2 linked regions of the Vallitalea guaymasensis genome follow. Each later gene encodes a partner of the first gene's protein in a complex. Links are inferred from orthologs where the notes say so. Each region holds a gene or a part of one and is shown in the gene's direction. Other genes may lie near its edges.

Evidence for each region.
Region 2: the proteins of dnaB (region 1) and dnaG are in contact, whole or in part, in a crystal structure (PDB 2R6A), measured with the Geobacillus stearothermophilus proteins. The link is inferred for Vallitalea guaymasensis from one-to-one orthologs. Residues at the interface, in WP_033016901.1 of Geobacillus stearothermophilus: Ser13, Glu15, Ala16, Gln18, Glu91, Leu92, Asp94, Ala95, Val96, Pro97, Thr98, Ala99, Ala100, Asn101, Tyr104, Tyr105, Ile108; in WP_049624496.1 of Geobacillus stearothermophilus: Lys456, Leu457, Leu458, Pro459, Ala460, Asn463, Ala464, Leu467, Leu535, Leu536, Ile537, Ala538, Gln544, Glu545, Asp548, Tyr549, His552.

What each region holds. Positions count from the first base shown.
Region 1 is NZ_CP058561.1:2,607,374-2,616,935, forward strand. The notes cover bases 1-2,932. They hold dnaB (replicative DNA helicase), read left to right. Parts: upstream 1-763; coding sequence 764-2,101; downstream 2,102-2,932. Other genes in these bases: HYG85_RS11520 (DHH family phosphoesterase), read left to right, coding at 1-61; rplI (50S ribosomal protein L9), read left to right, coding at 58-504; HYG85_RS11535 (carbohydrate ABC transporter permease), read right to left, coding at 2,192-2,932. Outside these bases: more of HYG85_RS11535, read right to left, coding at 2,933-3,031; HYG85_RS11540 (carbohydrate ABC transporter permease), read right to left, coding at 3,051-3,995; HYG85_RS11545 (ABC transporter substrate-binding protein), read right to left, coding at 4,063-5,517; HYG85_RS11550 (sensor histidine kinase), read left to right, coding at 5,752-7,257; HYG85_RS11555 (response regulator transcription factor), read left to right, coding at 7,351-8,034; HYG85_RS11560 (YaaL family protein), read left to right, coding at 8,197-8,448; HYG85_RS24780 (pro-sigmaK processing inhibitor BofA family protein), read left to right, coding at 8,670-8,870; HYG85_RS11570 (A24 family peptidase), read left to right, coding at 9,291-9,562. UniProt on the Escherichia coli protein: The main replicative DNA helicase, it participates in initiation and elongation during chromosome replication. Travels ahead of the DNA replisome, separating dsDNA into templates for DNA synthesis.
Region 2 is NZ_CP058561.1:165,387-174,934, reverse strand. What follows is about bases 6,631-9,548. They hold dnaG (DNA primase), read left to right. Parts: upstream 6,631-7,162; coding sequence 7,163-8,935; downstream 8,936-9,548. Other genes in these bases: rpoD (RNA polymerase sigma factor RpoD), read left to right, coding at 8,971-9,548; HYG85_RS00760 (deoxyguanosinetriphosphate triphosphohydrolase), read left to right, coding at 6,631-6,987. Outside these bases: ppdK (pyruvate, phosphate dikinase), read left to right, coding at 1-1,748; HYG85_RS00775 (DUF445 family protein), read left to right, coding at 1,839-3,266; HYG85_RS00770 (FeoA family protein), read left to right, coding at 3,369-3,632; feoB (ferrous iron transport protein B), read left to right, coding at 3,727-5,730; more of HYG85_RS00760, read left to right, coding at 5,974-6,630. UniProt on the Escherichia coli protein: RNA polymerase that catalyzes the synthesis of short RNA molecules used as primers for DNA polymerase during DNA replication.

The sequences.
Region 1 (9,562 bases):
TGCTATAGAAATCCTAAAAGATACAATTGATGAATACTTAGAGGAAGGTGAGAAAAAATGAAAGTAATACTATTAGAAGATGTTAAGAAGGTAGGTAAAAAAGGAGATCTAGTTAATACAAGTGATGGTTATGCTAGAAACTTCCTATTTCCTAAAAAATTAGCAGTTGAAGCTACTAAGTCTTCTATTAATGATATGAAATTAAAGAAACAATCTGAAATGAGAAGACAGGAAGAATTACTTGAACAGGCTAAAGAATTGGCAAAAGAGATTAAAGGTAGTGAAGTAACAATAAAAATCAAAGCTGGAGATGGAGGTAGAATCTTTGGTTCAGTGTCAACGAAGGAAATTACAAAAGCTGCAAAAGAACAATTAGGTTTTGACATTGATAAGAAGAAGATGCAACTTAAAGAACCAATAAAATCTCTAGGAACTCATATCATACCAATAAAATTAAACGCAAAAGTTAAGACTGAGTTAAAAGTAAAAGTTCAAGAGTTATAAAACCTAAGTAAAATTAATACAAGACCCTTATAGGGTCTTGATGTTTCATTACCAAAAACATATATAGATGTAATTAATGTTTACTAAAGTAATTTTTATATTAGTAATAAATACAAGTTTATTAATGATAACTAGGCTGTTATAATTAACTTAAGTAATATATATATTAGACTTATACACCCATTTTAATAAGGTTTAATTTATATATTTAAACTATGTATATATATACGTAGTATGGACTAATAGTTTGGAGGGGATTGTGGTGGACGCAGAAATAAAAGGATTACCACCATATAGCTTAGAGGCTGAGCAATCGGTTATTGGTTCAATGATACTGGATAGAGAAGCAATAGCTACAGGTTCAGAATCCTTGATGCCTGATGATTTTTATCAACCTGATCTAAAAGTGATTTTTGAAGCGATTATTGATTTATATAATAAAAATAAAGCAGTTGACTTGGTTACACTTGAAAACAAATTAAAAGATGAAGGTGTTCTAGATCAGATAGGTGGAATTAATTATTTATCTAAATTAGCTGTAGCTGTTCCAACATCTGCTCATATCAAGAATTATGCTCAGATTGTTAAGGAGAAGGCTGTTCTTAGAAAATTAATTAAAACCAGCAGAGAGATAATTGATGAAAGCTATGATGGGAAAAATAAATTAGAAGATGTTCTTAATGGTGCAGAAGAAAAAATCTTCAATATTATGCAAGATAGACGTACAGAAGAGTTTTCTTCTATTAAAGATTTAGTGGTGCCTACTCTAAATAAAATAGAGACTATACATAAAAATCAAGGTAAGGTCACAGGTATACCTACCGGATTTATTGATCTTGATTATAAAACCGCTGGATTACAGCCTTCAGATTTGGTTTTGATTGCTGCAAGACCTTCTATGGGAAAAACTGCTATTGCCCTTAATATGGCACAACACGCAGCCATTAAAGAAAATGCTGCAACAGCTATATTTAGCCTGGAGATGTCAAAAGAACAGCTTGTCAATCGTCTATTATGTTCTGAAGCTATGGTGGATGCACAAAAGGTTAGAACTGGCGATTTGGAAGATGAAGACTGGGCAAAAATAGCAAGTGGTTCAAGTGTTCTATCTAATGCTCCAATATACATAGATGATACGCCAGGTATTACTGTTTCAGAGATGAAAGCTAAATGTAGAAAATTAAAACTGGAAAAAGGACTTGATCTAATACTGATTGACTATCTACAGCTAATGAGTGGTAATGGTAAAACAGAATCAAGACAACAGGAGATATCTGAAATATCACGTTCGTTAAAAGCCCTTGCCAGGGAAATGGAAGCACCTGTTGTAGCATTATCCCAGCTAAGCCGTGCTTGTGAATCTAGAGCTGACCATAGACCTATGTTATCGGATTTAAGAGAGTCAGGAGCTATTGAGCAGGATGCTGACGTAGTTATGTTCTTGTATAGAGATGAATACTATAATCCTGAATCAGAAGCTAAGAATCAAGGTGAATTGATAATAGCTAAACAACGTAATGGCCCAACTGGAACTATTCATCTGGTATGGATGGGACAATACACTAAGTTTGCTAGTATGGAAAATAAAAATTACTAATTATAAATAAAAAGTTGTAGATATTTATCATCTACAGCTTTTTTGTCTGTTGTACTAATCATTGTAATTTTAATATATCTATAGGATTATCTATCCTTTTATTGAACCAGCTATTCCTTCTACAAAATATTTTTGTAATACTACGAAGACTATTATTATTGGTATCAATGAAATAGTACCTCCGGCAGCTATACCAGTCCAATCTACAACATATTCACCTTTAAAAGCATAAAGACCTACCGCTAATGTACGAAGTCCTTCTTTACTTAATGTTAAAACAAGTGGTAATAAGAATGAATTCCATGTCCAGATAAACTGCATAATTACTACACTACCAATAATTGGTTTAGATAAAGGAAGCATAATATTAATAAAGATCCTAAGGAATCCACATCCATCCATAATAGCTGCTTCTTCTAATTCTTTTGGTATTTCTTTGAAGAATCCAGCAAAAAGTAGAATGAATATTATGTGGGAGCCTCCTGACTCAGCTAATATTAGACCTAATCTTGTGTTCATAAGACCTAAAGCTTTGATGGCTTGGTATATTGGTATAATAGTGAATCCAAGAGGGATAACCATGCTTGCTAGAAAGATGAGTAAAACTGCTTTCTTACCCTTGAATTCATATCGTCCCATTACATATCCCATCATGGCACTTAGTATCAATACTAATAAAACAGTACTAACTGTTACAATGATAGAGTTAAGGAAGTAGGCTTCAAAATTAGCGTTATTCCATGCTCTAATGAAATTATCAAAATTAAAGTTTTTTGGTATCAGGTTCAATCCTTGTGAAAATATTTCATCTTGTGTCTTGAAAGATGCACTTACCATCCAGATAAAAGGATAAATCCATACAAAAGAAACCAATATCAATATTAAATGTGTTAAACCTATTTTTTTGTTTTTTATTTTAGTTCGTTTCAATTTTATTCACCACCAGTTATTAGTTTTGTGTTAATGAGCTTTTTTGTTTGATTTTCTTTTTGAAATAGTTTGCAGTAAAACCTACAATAATTATTGTTATTCCAAAGAAAATACCTGCTGCTGAAGCATATCCGATTCTTGGAAGACCCATTTCACTTGAGAACGCATATCTATAGATATAAGTGGATACAACGTCTGTAGAAAAGAAAGGACCACCATTAGTCATTGTTTTGACTATATCAAATACTTTTAGGGAACCTACTATGTTAAGTAAAGCAATAACTGCTCCAATAGGTATAATTAATGGGAAAGTAATATGTCTGAATATTTGTCTGGAGTTACATCCATCTACTTTAGCAGCTTCATATAATTCTGATGGTATACTTTGTAAGGCAGCCAGCCAGTAAATCATATTTATACCAAGATTTTTCCATCCAGATATAAGAATAACGGAACCCATAGCGTATTTTGGGTCACCTAACCAGTTGATTGGGTTCTTTATTAAACCTATGGACATTAATAATGAGTTAACAGGACCATCTGCACCTAAGATAAAAATCATGATGATACCTACAATAGATGCGGTTGTTACAACTGGTAAAAAGAACAATGTACGGTATACTTTTGCAAATTTTAATAGTTTATTATTTAAAACAACAGCCAATAATAATCCAATTACTAGATGAATTGGAACAACACCAAACATGAATTTGAAACTATTCCAGTAGGCAGACCAAAAATAAGGGTCTTTGGCTACTTCAATGAAGTTTTTTAATCCAACAAATTCTTTGGTTACACTTAATCCTGACCAATTCATAGTGGCGTAATAGAAACTTGAAAATATTGGCCATGCAGTGAATATGAGATATAATATTATAGTTGGAAGCATGAATATCCAACACCATTTTACATTTTTTTTATCTTTAATAGAAAATATATTTTTCCTACTATCTACTTGCTGCATTATGTTCTCTCCTTTTTGATAATATAAATGCTGCAACTATTAGGTCGCAGCATTTTATAAGCATTAATTAATAATTAGTCATTGGGTCCCAATCAAATTTGAAGTCATCCTTAGTAATATTGGCTCCTTTTTCGTTAGCTGCTTTTAATGCTCTATCAAATTCTTTATTAACTTTTTCTGCTAATACTTTTAGACTACCTTCTATATCGCTGATTGCTCCTGCTACTGTACCTTGTAATAAATCTCCAACCGCTGGGCTTACATCGTTATATTGTAAGAAGAATTGTGATGTTGCAGGGTTTTCAGTTTTTGGATTTGGAGCTACTGTTGCTGTTGATGTTGCAGCCTCATAATAATCTTTTAATAATGGGTTTGTTAAATACTCATCATTGACACCTTTAACAAGAGAGAAGAATACTCCATCTGAAACACAATCTTTTTGATAGTTATAATCTTTGGAATATAGTGCTTCTAATAATTTTGCTGCTTCTTCTGGATGTTCAGATGTAGCTGATATACCCATCCATGCATTTGCTGTAGCCATTGCGACTGAACCTTGTCTACCATTATCAGAAATTACTTGTGATGCAATACCTAGATCCAAATCAGGGTTGTTAGCATTCCAAACACCAATACACCAAACACCTTGAATGATAAAACCAGCTTCTCCTGCACCAAATAACGCTCTAGCTTCAGGAGCTCTTATGCTCATTGTACTTGGATGATAACTTCCATCTTCAGCCATACCTTTAAATAATTCAAAAGTCTCTACCATAGCTTTATCAGCATAGCTTGATTCGCCAGTCAATAAGCTGACAGGTGAGAATTCTGACATTCCGCTACCACCTAGAGCAGAAAAGTCATGAGCAGCTGTTTTCCATCTGTTTACTTGTTGTCCACCTTCAATTATTCCATAGAATTCGCCATTACCTGCTTCAGTGATTTTCTTAGCATATTCTCTTAATTCAGAGAAAGTTTTTGGAGGTTGTTCTGGATCTAAACCAGCTTCTTTGAACAAATCTTTATTGTAGAATATGATTGAATTAGGTAATTGAAGTACTTCTGGAATGGAATATACTTTTCCATCTATTACGTTAACGCCTTCTTTAAATACCCCATCTACAAATGTATCTTTGAAATTATCACTTACTAGACCTTCTAATGGTTGGAACCAACCCTCTTTTACAACGGAACCTAAATCCATGCCACCTGGAAGTGGGAATAGATCAGGAGCATCTCCAGAGTTGATTGCTGATAAAATAGTGTTTTTATACTGATCCATTGTAAGGCAAGTATATTCAATATTAATATTAGGATTATTCTTTTTATATTCTTCAAAAAATGCTTCTTTTTGAGCTTTTGAGCTGTCACTCCAATCCATAACTTTTAAAGTTATTTTCTTATCAGTGTTAGTGGAATCTTTATCACCTGGTTTTTCATTGTTCTCTGAGTTTTTAGAACCACAACCAGCTAATGTGACAATCATCATTGCTACTAATAAAATTGAAAGTATTTTTTTCATTTCTGTTCCTCCCATATGATTTATATATTTTTAGTCTTGTGCTTTTAAAGATGATTTATAACTGAGAATAATTTTTTTATGTATATAATCTTTTCTAACTAATTACAAAATTATCATCTTTACAAGCGATGCTACCTTGTAGTAATATAATGATATATTTTGTATCATATGTAAAGTTGATGTTTTATCAGCCCTTGTCCATTAATTTTCCATTTTGAAATCGTAGGTGAAGACATGTTATATATAACCGTATTATTTTTGGTTTTTGCTATTTTCGTGTTTGCCAAGAACCCTTTGAACATTACATCATATTTTCTGATAGGTAGTATTATAGGATGGAGTATGTCTTTATTGGGATTATTGCAATATCTAGCCAAATTGAACTTATCATATGTGATAGTCAAGTATTTCTTCTATGTTCCTTTTGGTGTATGGAATGATTTAGTCTATTCTGAAGTCAACATAATCAATGTGATAAGATTCATTAATATTGGTACATTATTATTTGTTGCATGTATGTATTTATACATGATCTATTTTATCTATGGATATAGGAAACCTAGATTAGCTTCATATATTCCATGTATTCTATTGGTTGTTCAATTAATATTGTATGATCCAGAGATTTATAGAGAACTTTATAAGATTACTTTGAGTCTAAACATTCTTGGTTATGATGCATTCAATTCCTTGTATAAATCATTTTACTCATTTACCAAGGTTTATAATTTGCTTATGTTAATCATACCATTGATATTTTTGATTATGGAATTTCTAAGAAGAAAGAACCTTCCTATTATAAGAGAATACTATTTCTTTAATCTAGTAGGGTTACTTTGCATCATTACTTTTCATTTAATCACTTTTTCATGGGCTCCAGCAATATTGGTGAGTATATATCAAAGAACCACTTATTTGATATATGAACAACCTAAAATGATACCTTCTTTTATTTATTATATCTATCCATATCTAAGTGTTTTCTGTTTCACTATTATGCTCTTTGCCACACTGAAATATAAGTCCTTGAAGAAAGTATATAGTTCAGAGCATCATAGTAAACATAAGATTTTGAAGAAGAATAATTTTGGTATCAGGGCATTAAGTCATTCCTTAAAGAATCAATTGTTGGCTATACAATTTGAGAGCGAGATATTGATTGATGAATTAAAGGATAATACTGATTTATTAGAAACTGCAAATACTATCAATAATATATCAAAGCAGACCATAGAGCGATTGAATGAAATGCATAAACGTATCCAGAGTCAAAGCATTATTCTTGAGCCCGCTTATATCAATGATTTTATTGATGACTTTGTTAATAATCAGGTTGCTAGTATGCCAAATGACATATTACTGAATTACAAACTGACCAGTTTGAATCCAAGAGCATTCATTGATGAAGAACATATTGGAGAGTGCTTGAATGTAATGATTAAGAATGCCATAGAAGCTATTGAAGCTGGTGATGATGCTAGTGGAATTATAAATATCCTAACAGAAGTTATTAATGATTGGGTAATAATATCAGTTCATGATAATGGTATTGGAATGGAAAAAGAAATACAAAGCAAGATCTTTGAGGCATTCTATACAACAAAGACAGGGGATAATAATTGGGGTATAGGACTTTCATATGTAAAACAGATTATTGATATCCATAATGGCAATACTGTTGTAGAGAGTTCTAAAAACAAAGGTACCACCATAAAGATTATGTTACCACTGATTATGTAAAGGTTGAAAAAAATTCAACCCATAATTTTAATTCATTTGATTTACAATTAAATTATAATCATTTACATGATTAATTTTAGAGGAGGAAAATAGATGGAGCAGGGTATTAAAGTATTAATTGTAGATGATATTCCTTCAGTATGTAAACGAATTAATAACATTTTGAAAAAAGATCCAGAAATAATTGAAATACATACAGCCCAAAATGGATATGAAGCGATCTTAAAAACTTCTTTACACAAGCCGGATGTTATTTTGATGGATATTCATATGGAAACCCATACTGCAGGTATTAAGGCTACTCATGAAATATTATTGCATTTTCCTAATATAAAAATTATTATGCTTACAGTTTATGAAGAAGACGAACTTATTTTCAGTGCTTTTCAAGCAGGTGTAGTTGATTATGTTTTAAAGGATGCAAAAGCAGATGTAATTCTTTCTGCTGTAAAAGATGCCTATAGAGATTCTTCTCCTATTAGACCCAATATCGCTAAAAAATTACGTGGTGAATTTAAAAGAATAAAAGGTAATGAAGAAAGTTTGCTTTTTTACATTAATATAGTTTCTACACTTACAAGTACTGAGTTAGAAACTCTCAAGTTGTTATGTGAGGGCAAATCAAGAAGTGAGATCTGCGATATAAGGTTTGTTGAAGAATCAACAGTCAAATCTCAAATAAGAAGTATACTAAGAAAGTTCAAATCAAAAGATACAAAGGAAGTTATCAACATAATTAATAAATTAAATATCTTTACAGTGCTGAATAATATATAGTTAAACAAAATTTTATCAAATAGTTCAATTCATTTTAATTATTCATTAAGCAACAATTCTATATTTTACAAATTTTCATTTACTGTTTTTTCCAAAAAAAGAATAAATAGTTAATTTATGACTATACTATATAATAAAATAAATTTTTAAGAGGTATAGAATATGAGTTTTATAAATAATGTAAATTTAGCTATGCAAAATGAAAATGCTAGTGAGTTGAATGAAGAAGAAGTTTTACTTAAAAATATTGAGATTACTAAAAGAGCTTTGGATACTGCCTATAGTAATTTTGATGTAGTTACTGACCCAGAATTAATCGATAGCTGCATATATGAGGTTAAAGCTATGCAATTAAAATATGAGTACCTGATAAACCAAGCTAAACAAATGAATATCATTGCTAAAATACGATGATTCTTGTGTAATGAATATAGTACATTTTTTTATTAAAATAAGAATATATAGGTATAGACAACATATAATATAATAAATGATAACTTGTTTACTCAATATATGTAAGATACCACGGATAAAATTAATAGATATTCATTTGGTAAAGGGGGTAGAAGGAAAACAATCAATTAATTATATGGATTTTTGTTTTATGTTTAATTATTATATTGTTTTCAATGCTTATGAAACCAGTTAAGAAAGTATTATTAGTTTTAATAAGAGGCTGCATCGGCTTAGGTGCAATATATGGCTTCAATTTTATACTAAAAGGCTTAGGACTATTTGTTGGGTTGAATATAGTAAATGGTTTTGTAGTAGGCATTTTAGGAGTCCCTGGATTTCTGTTATTATATTCCCTGGCATTGGTTGATAAGTTTTTATAATAATTATAGTCACTATGATTAAGTTAAAATATCATATGTGGCTTTTTTATTACCTTTATTTAATATGTTTATCATTATTCATATTAATAAGAATAAGAAACTAAAGTAATTAATTATGAATAGATAAAAATATAACAAAATTCAACAAAATATACGTAAATACCAAAAATATCTTTACATTTCTCTATAAATTTCATATAATATGTATTAAGGGGATGTTTTGAGGGGAAAATATATTTAATTTTAATTAATTTTATTTTAACACATCTATTATATCTTAAAAGTAAATTAGATTAATAATTTAGTTATATATTCAATATATAAATAGTTAATTTCTGTATGATTGTCGTGGATTCAGTTACAAATATCATTTTATAATAAAATTTAATAATAGTTTATTTGCAAGAAAGGAACAATAATATGATTCCTATAATGAAGTACGTTCTAGTTTGTATATTATTGATTTTCGTAATATATACGGACACAAAAAGTTATTCAGTTAAAAATTCGGTTATCCTATTCTTTGCAGCCGCTGGACTTATTGTCAATTGTGTTGAGTTAGGCGTTACAGGATTAGTTAATTGGTTAATGGGATTATCATTACCTATACTAGTCTTATTTGTGTTGTTTATCCTTAGAATGTTAGGTGCTGGTGATATTAAATTGATAGGAGTCATAGGTGGACTATTAGG
Region 2 (9,548 bases), 2.4 Mb from region 1 along the record:
CAAGACTTGAAGAGGATATGCCAGAAGTATACAAACAATTCATGGAAATCGCTTCTAACTTAGAGAACCACTACAAAGATATGCAAGATATGGAGTTTACTATTGAAAAAGGTAAATTATATTTCTTACAAACACGTAATGGTAAAAGAACAGCAGCTGCTGCATTAAAAATAGCTGTTGATCTAGTAGAAGAAGGATTATTAACTTCAAAAGAAGCTTTAATGAAAGTTGAGCCAAAACAACTTGATCAATTACTTCACCCTAACTTTGACGTTGCTGCATTAAAAGCTGGAACTGTAGTAGCTAAAGGTTTACCTGCATCTCCAGGAGCTGCTGCTGGTAAGGTATACTTTACTGCAGAAGATGCTGCTGAAGCTGCTAAGAGAAACGAAAGAGTTATATTAGTTAGATTAGAGACTTCACCAGAAGATATCGAAGGTATGTACGCTTCAGAAGGTATCTTAACAGTACGTGGAGGTATGACATCACACGCAGCCGTTGTAGCTCGTGGAATGGGTACTTGTTGTGTATCTGGTTGTGGAGACATTGCTATTGATGAAGAAAACAAAGTATTTACTGTTGCTGGACAAACTGTTAAAGAAGGAGATTATATCTCATTAGACGGTTCAACAGGAAATATTTACATTGCAGATATTAAAACAGTTGATCCTGAAATTTCAGGTGATTTCGAGAAGTTCATGTCTTGGGCTGACGAAATTAGAACATTAAAAGTAAGAACTAATGCTGATACTCCAAGAGATGCTAGGAAAGCTGTTGAGTTTGGTGCTGAAGGTATCGGACTTTGCCGTACAGAGCATATGTTCTTTGAAGAAGATAGAATTGCAAAAATGAGAAAAATGATTGTTGCTAAAGAAGTAGAAGAAAGAAAAGCTGCTCTTAGCGAATTATTACCAATTCAAAAAGGTGACTTCAAAGGTATGTACGAAGCATTAAAAGGAATGCCAATGACTGTACGTCTTCTTGACCCACCACTACATGAGTTCTTACCTCATGATGAAGAAGATATCGTTGCTTTAGCAAAAGATATGGGTATCACTTTTGAAGAATTAAAAGCTACTGTTGATTCATTACATGAATTCAACCCAATGCTTGGTCATAGAGGTTGTCGTTTAGCTGTAACATATCCAGAAATAGCTGAAATGCAAGCAACAGCTATTATTGAAGCAGCAATCGAAGTTAAGAAAGAACAAGGATACGATATCGTTCCTGAAATTATGATTCCATTAGTTGGAGAAATCAAAGAATTAGCATATGTTAAAGATGTAGTAGTTAAAGCTGTTGACGCTGCAATAGCTGAAGCTGGTGTTGAGATGGAATACAAAGTTGGTACTATGATTGAAATTCCACGTGCTGCATTAACTGCTGATGCAATTGCAAAAGAAGCTGAATTCTTCTCATTTGGTACAAATGACTTAACTCAAATGACATTTGGATTCTCTCGTGATGATGCTGGTGCTTTCTTAGAAGATTACTACAATAAGGGAGTATTTGAATCAGATCCATTTGCTAGATTAGATCAAACTGGCGTTGGTCAATTAGTTAAGATGGCAGCTGAAAAAGGTAAAGCTACAAGACCTGATATTAAATTAGGAATCTGTGGAGAACATGGTGGAGACCCTGCTTCAATTGAATTCTGTCATAAAGTAGGATTAAACTATGTATCTTGTTCACCATTTAGAGTACCTATCGCTCGTTTAGCTGCGGCTCAAGCTGCTTTAAATAATTAATAAATAGGAATCTATATTCCGTTAAAAAGCCGTCAGTTTGACTGACGGTTTTTTGTTATATTATAGAATTAAGAATGAAGGTGTGTTTCTATGGATATGAAATTAATAGTTGCCCCTATTATAGGTGCAGGAATAGGGTATTCTACTAATTGGCTTGCAATCAAGATGTTGTTTAGACCTTACACTGAAAAAAGGGTCATGGGTATCAGACTGCCCTTTACACCAGGATTAATACCAAAAGAGAGAGAAAGAGTAGCTAAATCCATTGGTGAGGTTATTCAAGATTATTTATTGACAGATAAAATTATTGTAAACGAACTACTAGAAGATTCAACAAAAAATCATGTGCTTAGTTTAGTAAACCATAACTTATATAATCAAGAAGGAAATATTGATTTAGAACAATTACTATCATCTAATGATAATAAACCAGTAATTGATAAGTTGAAGGATATCTTGGTTAGAAGATTATATGAACTTATACAAGATAAAAGCACCAAAGAACAATTGCAAAAGGCAATAAGTGAAAAAGTAAGTACAAGTCTAAAAAAAGTGAAATTGACAGATATAGTAAGTGAAGAAGAGCTTAATCATAAATATGAAGATTTCTTATACAATCAAAAGACCAGGGTAATGTTAACTGATTTCTTATCTGGCATAATCAAGGAAGAGGCCACTATCAATGAGATAATTGATGAAGAGATGATTAATAATGTAAAAAAATTCTTCATTGATTATATTGATACATTAACAAGTGACTTGAAAATATTTGAAAATGAAAAGTTGAAAGAAAGAGTAGTAGGTCTGATTGATGCAACTATAAAAGAAAAAGTTGGAGCTTTAGGTGCTATGTTTGTTAATGGAGAGAGCATTTATCAAACCATAGCGGAAAAATCAAAAGAAAAACTGCAAGAACAAGAAGTAAAAGATGAAATATATACATTTGTAATAGAAAAAATAGATGAAGTAACTAATAGACCTTTAAAAGAGATTTTATCTAATGATAAAAGAGAGAGTTTGATTGCATGGTTAGCTTATTACATACCAAAAAATCTTTCGAAATTAGATATTACCAGTGCTATTGACTTGAAAGATACTGATCTATACTCATTCATTAATAACTTGGTAAATGATAGTCTAGAAGATAAAATCAACCATATGGTTAATGACAATTATGAAGAAATGCTGAGAGACAAAGACATTATTGAAAGTATTGAAAACATTGTAGATACCATGTTTAATAGAGTTATATTGACTAATATTAAGGTTACAGATGAAGATAAGAAGGCCATAGATACTTTTATTCTTGACAAATATAATTCATTTGTTAATAAGCACATGACTAAACTGATAAAAGATGTAAAATTAAGTTCTATCATAGAAAAGCAGCTTAACATGTTTGATATCAAAATGCTGGAAGATATCATATTATCCATTGCCAGAAAAGAGCTCAATGCCATAACTTTACTAGGAGGATTATTAGGTTTTATTATTTCTTTTCTAGCAGTTTTGTTCTAGATTTTTGGTAGATATCTATTTATTATTTATATTGACTTTTGAGTATATGTAAGATATAATTGATACAAGTGATAATCATTATCACTAGATGGAGTTGATTATATGACATTAGATAAGGCTGAGAATAAACAAATGTTTATTGTAAATGATATTGTGCAAGAACAAAGAATGAAAAAACGTCTACAAGACATGGGATTGACTAAAGGAACTAGAATAAAGGTTCTATCTAATAATACAGGCGGTTCTTTTATTCTTAATATTAGAGGTTCAAGAGTTGTAATTGGTAAAACAGTTGCAGAAAAGATACATGTTCAACCTAGTGAACATGAAGCTTATGATATAAAAGCTGTTGGTAATGCCTGTTAGAATTATTGAATCATAAAGCAAAGCTTACCATAAAATGAGTTAGTGAAAGATAACTTGATAGTCTATAAAGATACTTTTATAAGTGTCTTTTTGTATGTTTACAGAAAGGGATATGACAATGAATGGTAATATAAGAGTTGCTTTTGTAGGAAATCCTAACTGTGGGAAAACTACATTGTTTAACGCATATACAGGGGCTAAGCACAAAGTAGGAAATTGGCCTGGAGTTACTGTAGAAAAAAAAGAAGGAACAATTACATATGATGACAATAAGATAACACTTGTTGATTTACCTGGGATATATAGCATATCTCCTTATACAATGGAAGAAATCCTTACAAGAGAATATATATTGGAAAATGATCCAGATGTAGTTATAAATATTGTTGATGCCTCTAATCTAGAGAGAAATCTATATTTAACTCTTCAATTGATAGAACTTGGTAAGCCAGTTATCATAGCTCTTAATATGATGGATGTTGCTAGAAACAGGGGATTTATAATTGATATCTCCAAATTATCTAAACAGCTGAATGTACCTGTTGTAGAAGTTGTAGCTACTAAAAAGACAGGTCTAGATGATTTATTGAAAATGATTATCCATACAGCTGGTAATAAAAAAGATTATGAACCAATTAAATTAGATTATGGTAATAAGATTGAAGAAGATATAGATAAAGTAGAGAAAAAACTATCAGGACAAGACATTGACCATAATACTGTAAGATGGTATGGATTGAAAGTTGTTGAGGATGACAGGGAAATATGCAATAAGCTAAATATAAAGAATGAATTTAATTATGAAGAAGAGATTGCAAAAAGGAAATATGATTATATTACTGATTTCATTAATAATATTTTGACTAACCCTTATGAAGAAGATGAGACATTTTCTGATAGAGTTGATAAAATTGTTACTAATAAATGGGCGGGACTTCCTATTTTCATTTCTATGATGTTACTTGTGTTCGCTTTCACATTTAAAGTAGGAAACTTTTTAGCTGAATTGCTTAATATAGGATTCCAAGGCTTTAGTAACGTGATTACGAGTTTATTGACATCCATAGATGCAGCAGACTGGTTAATATCACTAATAGTTGATGGTATTATAGGAGGAGTAGGGGGAATACTTATCTTCCTTCCTAACATTGCTTGTCTGTTTTTAGCCATATCCATATTAGAGGATAGTGGATATATGTCAAGAGTTGCCTTAATAATGGATAAATTCATGAGAAAATTAGGACTTAGTGGAAAGGCATTCATACCAATGATTCTTGGTTTTGGATGTTCAGTTCCTGCAATTATGACAGCTAGGACGCTAGAAGATGAAAGAGATAGATTGACAACTATACTGATAACACCTTTTATGTCTTGTAGTGCAAGATTACCCATTTATATATTATTTTCGAATATATTTTTCCCAGGAAATGAAATATTAATTGCATTTTCATTATATTTACTTGGTGTAGTAGTAGCGGTATTGATTGCTTTAATATTCAAGAAAACCCTATCAAAAGGAGAAACTGCTCCATTAATATTAGAACTGCCAGCTTATAAGAAACCTTCGCCAGGTACTATTCTCATATTTGTATGGGAAAAGGTAAAAGGATATATAATTAAGGCTGGAACAATAATATTTGTTGCGTCCATAGTAATATGGTTTTTACTAGAATTCAATTTATCAGGAAAGACGGATATAACAACAAGTATGGGAGCGTCTATTGGACAAGTTATTGCACCAGTGTTCAAACCTTTGGGATTTGGTAATTGGCAAGGGGCTTTATCATTGATTGCAGGAATAATGGGCAAAGAGATTGTTGTGAGTACTATGACGGTTATTTATGGGCTAGGAGATGTAGCCTCTGATGGTAACATGTTGCAGATGTCAACTAAGTTGATAGCAGCTGGTTTTACTAGTCTTAGTGCATATTCATTTATGGTTTTCTCATTGTTGTATACACCATGTGTTGCTACATTAGGTGTAATAAAGAAGGAAACCAATAGCTGGAAATGGACAATATTCTCGTTTGTATATCAATTGGTAGTAGCTTGGATAGTGGCAATGATTGTATATCAAATCGGAAGTATGTTTATATAAAAAGAGAACAATGTTATAAAAATAGGCTGTTTCATAATATGCATTTTATGTTTATCTTTTGGATATTGGCATAAAAGATATTATGAGACAGCCTAATTTGCTGTATGTGCTACAAAATTGTACCAAAAAGAAAAAACACATAAATAAGAGGATTTTAATAAAAAATGCAGTATATAATAATTATAATGATTTTTTAGAGACTTAATTATAATATACGTTATACAAAAGAAGGGGGCGTTTTATATAGATTGTCTAAGAATTGAACAAGAAAAGCGGGAAGACATTATTTTAGATAAATACGCAATGAAGAGTAAAAATACTCGAGGGAGAGAAATAAAAGAAGAACCATGTGATATTAGAACGGAATTTCAAAGAGATAGAGATAGAATAATACATTCAAAAGCATTCAGAAGGTTAAAACATAAAACTCAAGTTTTTATATCCCCAGAGGGAGATCATTATAGAACCAGATTGACCCATACTTTGGAAGTAGCCCAAATCTCAAGGACTATAGCAAGGGCACTTAGACTTAATGAAGATCTCACAGAAGCAATTGCATTGGGACATGATCTTGGTCATACACCTTTTGGACATGCTGGAGAATTTGCCTTGAACAAAGTGTGTATCTATGGGTTTAAACACAATGAACAGAGTATCAGAGTTGTAGAGAAATTAGAACGCAAAGGTAAAGGACTCAATCTAACATGGGAAGTAAGGGATGGAATAATTAATCATCCAACAGTAGGGAAGCCAAGTACTCTAGAAGGCAAGGTAGTAAGGTTGTCAGATAAGATAGCGTATATAAATCATGATATTGATGATGCTATAAGAGCTAGAATTCTATCTGAAAAGGATCTGCCATCAGAATATACTAAGGTTCTAGGAGCAACGTCTAGAGCTAGAATCAATAATATGATACATGATATTGTGAAAAATAGTATGAACAAAAATGATATTATTATGAGTAAAGACATGGAAAAGTCAATGAACAGTCTACGAAAATTTATGTTTGAAAATGTATACGTGGGTTCAAAAGCAAAAGAGCATGAATTGAAAGCCCATAATATGTTAAGACAGTTATATGAATATTTTATAATCAATAAGGAACTGTTACCTATGGAGTATCAAGATATGATTGATATTAATAATGAACCTATTGAAAGAGTTGTATGTGATTATATAGCTGGAATGACGGATAGATATTCTATTAACATCTTCTCAAAGTTATTTATACCTGCTTCTTGGAAAGAAATGTAGCTTTGTGTAGTTTGTCAATGATTCAATAAAAATTTGCAAATAATTAAACATTTTTAACAAAAATAAAATTAATTAAAGGAATCTTAAAAAGTATGTCGAAAAATAATAGGGTGTGCAAAATACAATACAATATTAATAAGATATTACAATTAAGGAAATGGAGTTTTAATTCTATATGTATTATCCAGAAGAATTAATTGAAGAAATAAGAATACAAAATGATATTGTAGATGTCATATCATCGTATGTACAATTAAATAAAAAGGGTAGTACCTTTTTTGGGTTATGTCCGTTTCATAATGAAAAGACTCCATCATTTTCTGTTAGCAGTGATAAACAGATGTATTATTGTTTTGGCTGCGGCGTTGGAGGCAATGTTTATACATTTGTCATGGAATATGAGAATTTTTCATTTGTAGAAGCTGTAAAATTTTTAGCTGATAGAGTTCATATTACTTTACCAACAGTGGAAGTTTCTGATGAAGTTAAGAAACGGATGGATTTTAAACATCAACTAGTAGAGGTTAATAAAACAGCTGCTAGATATTTTTACTATCAATTAAAATCCGAAAAAGGTAAACATGCTTTGGAATACCTGCAAAAAAGAGGAATCAGTGAAGAAACACTTAAAAAATTTGGATTAGGTTATTCTAATATTTATAGAAATGATTTATATAGATATCTTAGTGAAAAATATGATGAAAGAGTGCTTAATGAATCAGGTTTGGTTATTCCAGAGAAAAAATCTCCAGGAGAATATTTTGATCGTTTTTGGAATCGTGTTATGTTTCCTATATTTGATGTACATAATAGAATTATAGGGTTCGGAGGTCGTGTATTAGGTGACTTCAATCCAAAATATCTTAATTCTCCCGAAACAAAGTTGTTTGATAAAAGACGTAATCTATATGGTCTTAATTTAGCTCGTTCTTCCAGGAAAGAAAATATCATTATTGTTGAAGGATATATGGATGTTATTTCATTATATCAAGCTGGTATCACTAATGTAGTAGCTTCCTTGGGAACGGCGTTTACTATTGAACAAGCTGCATTGATTAAGAGGTATACAGATAATGTTGTAATATCCTATGATAGTGATACTGCTGGAATAAAAGCTGCACTTCGAGCTATTCCAATACTAAAATCAAAAGGGTTATCAGTAAGGGTACTGAGAATAAAAGATTATAAAGATCCTGATGAATTCATAAAAAATAAGGGAAGTGAAGCATTTATAGATTTAATTAATAATGCTACATCAGGCTTTATGTTTGAAATTGAAGAATTAGGGAATAAATTCAATTTAGAAGACCCGGATAACAGAACAAAGTTTCATAAACAAGTTGCTACAAAACTTTTAGAATTAGATAGTGAAATAGAAAGAGATAATTATCTAGAAGCAATAGCCAAAAAATATAATACCAAAAAACAACTATTAGAAAAATTAGTTGTAGAGACTGGTAAAAATACGGGGATTGTATCTTCTAGGCAAGAAATTAAAAAAATAAATAGCCAAAAAAACAAGAATTCAGAAGATGGTATAATATTGGCACAAAAGAGTATATTAACATTAGTTGCTAATAATTATGATATCTATAAAATAGTAAAAAAATATTTAAAGGTGACAGAGTTTCTTGATGAGTTTTATAGAAAGGTTGCCAAGGAAGTTTACGAAGCCTATGAAAATAGCAAAAAAGTAGAATATGCAGTTATTATTAATAAGTTTATGGAATTAGAAGAACAAAAAAAAGTGGCTGGAATCTTCAATAAGAAGATATTGTTTGAGAATAAGTTGCAATTAGAAAAAATAGTAAATGAAAATGTCAAACTAATAAAAGCTGCTAATATTGATGCTAATTCCCGTATTATCAATAACACAAGTGAATTACAAAAACTTATTTTAGCAAAAAGAGAATTACAAGGATTGCATATTTCTCTTAAGGATGGTTAGACTAGTAAACACAAGGAAAGGATGGATCCTGCGTTATGGCGAATGAAGGAAATTTAAGTAAGTTTGAGGAAAAAATGAAAGCCTTAATTGATTTGGCCAAAAAAAAGAAGAATGTTCTTGAATATAAAGAGATAGAAGCCCATTTTGGAGAATTAGTGAATGATGCTGATAAAATTGAAATAGTATATGATATCTTAGAAAAAGCAGGTATTGATGTATTAGGATTAATCGAAGAGGATGATGAACCAGTCAAAGAATTGGATTTATCTTTACCTGAGGGACTTAATATTGATGACCCTGTAAGAATGTATCTAAAAGAAATCGGTAAGGTACCATTATTATCAGCAGAAGAAGAAGTAGACTTGGCCATGAGAATGGAAAATGGAGACCAAGAAGCTAAGAAAAAATTAGCTGAAGCTAACTTAAGGCTGGTTGTAAGTATTGCTAAACGTTATGTTGGACGTGGTATGTTATTCCTTGATCTTATTCAAGAAGGTAATCTTGGACTTATAAAAGCTGTTGAGAAATTTGATTATAGAAAAGGTTATAAATTTAGTACTTATGCGACATGGTGGATCAGACAAGCTATAACAAGAGCTATAGCTGACCAGGC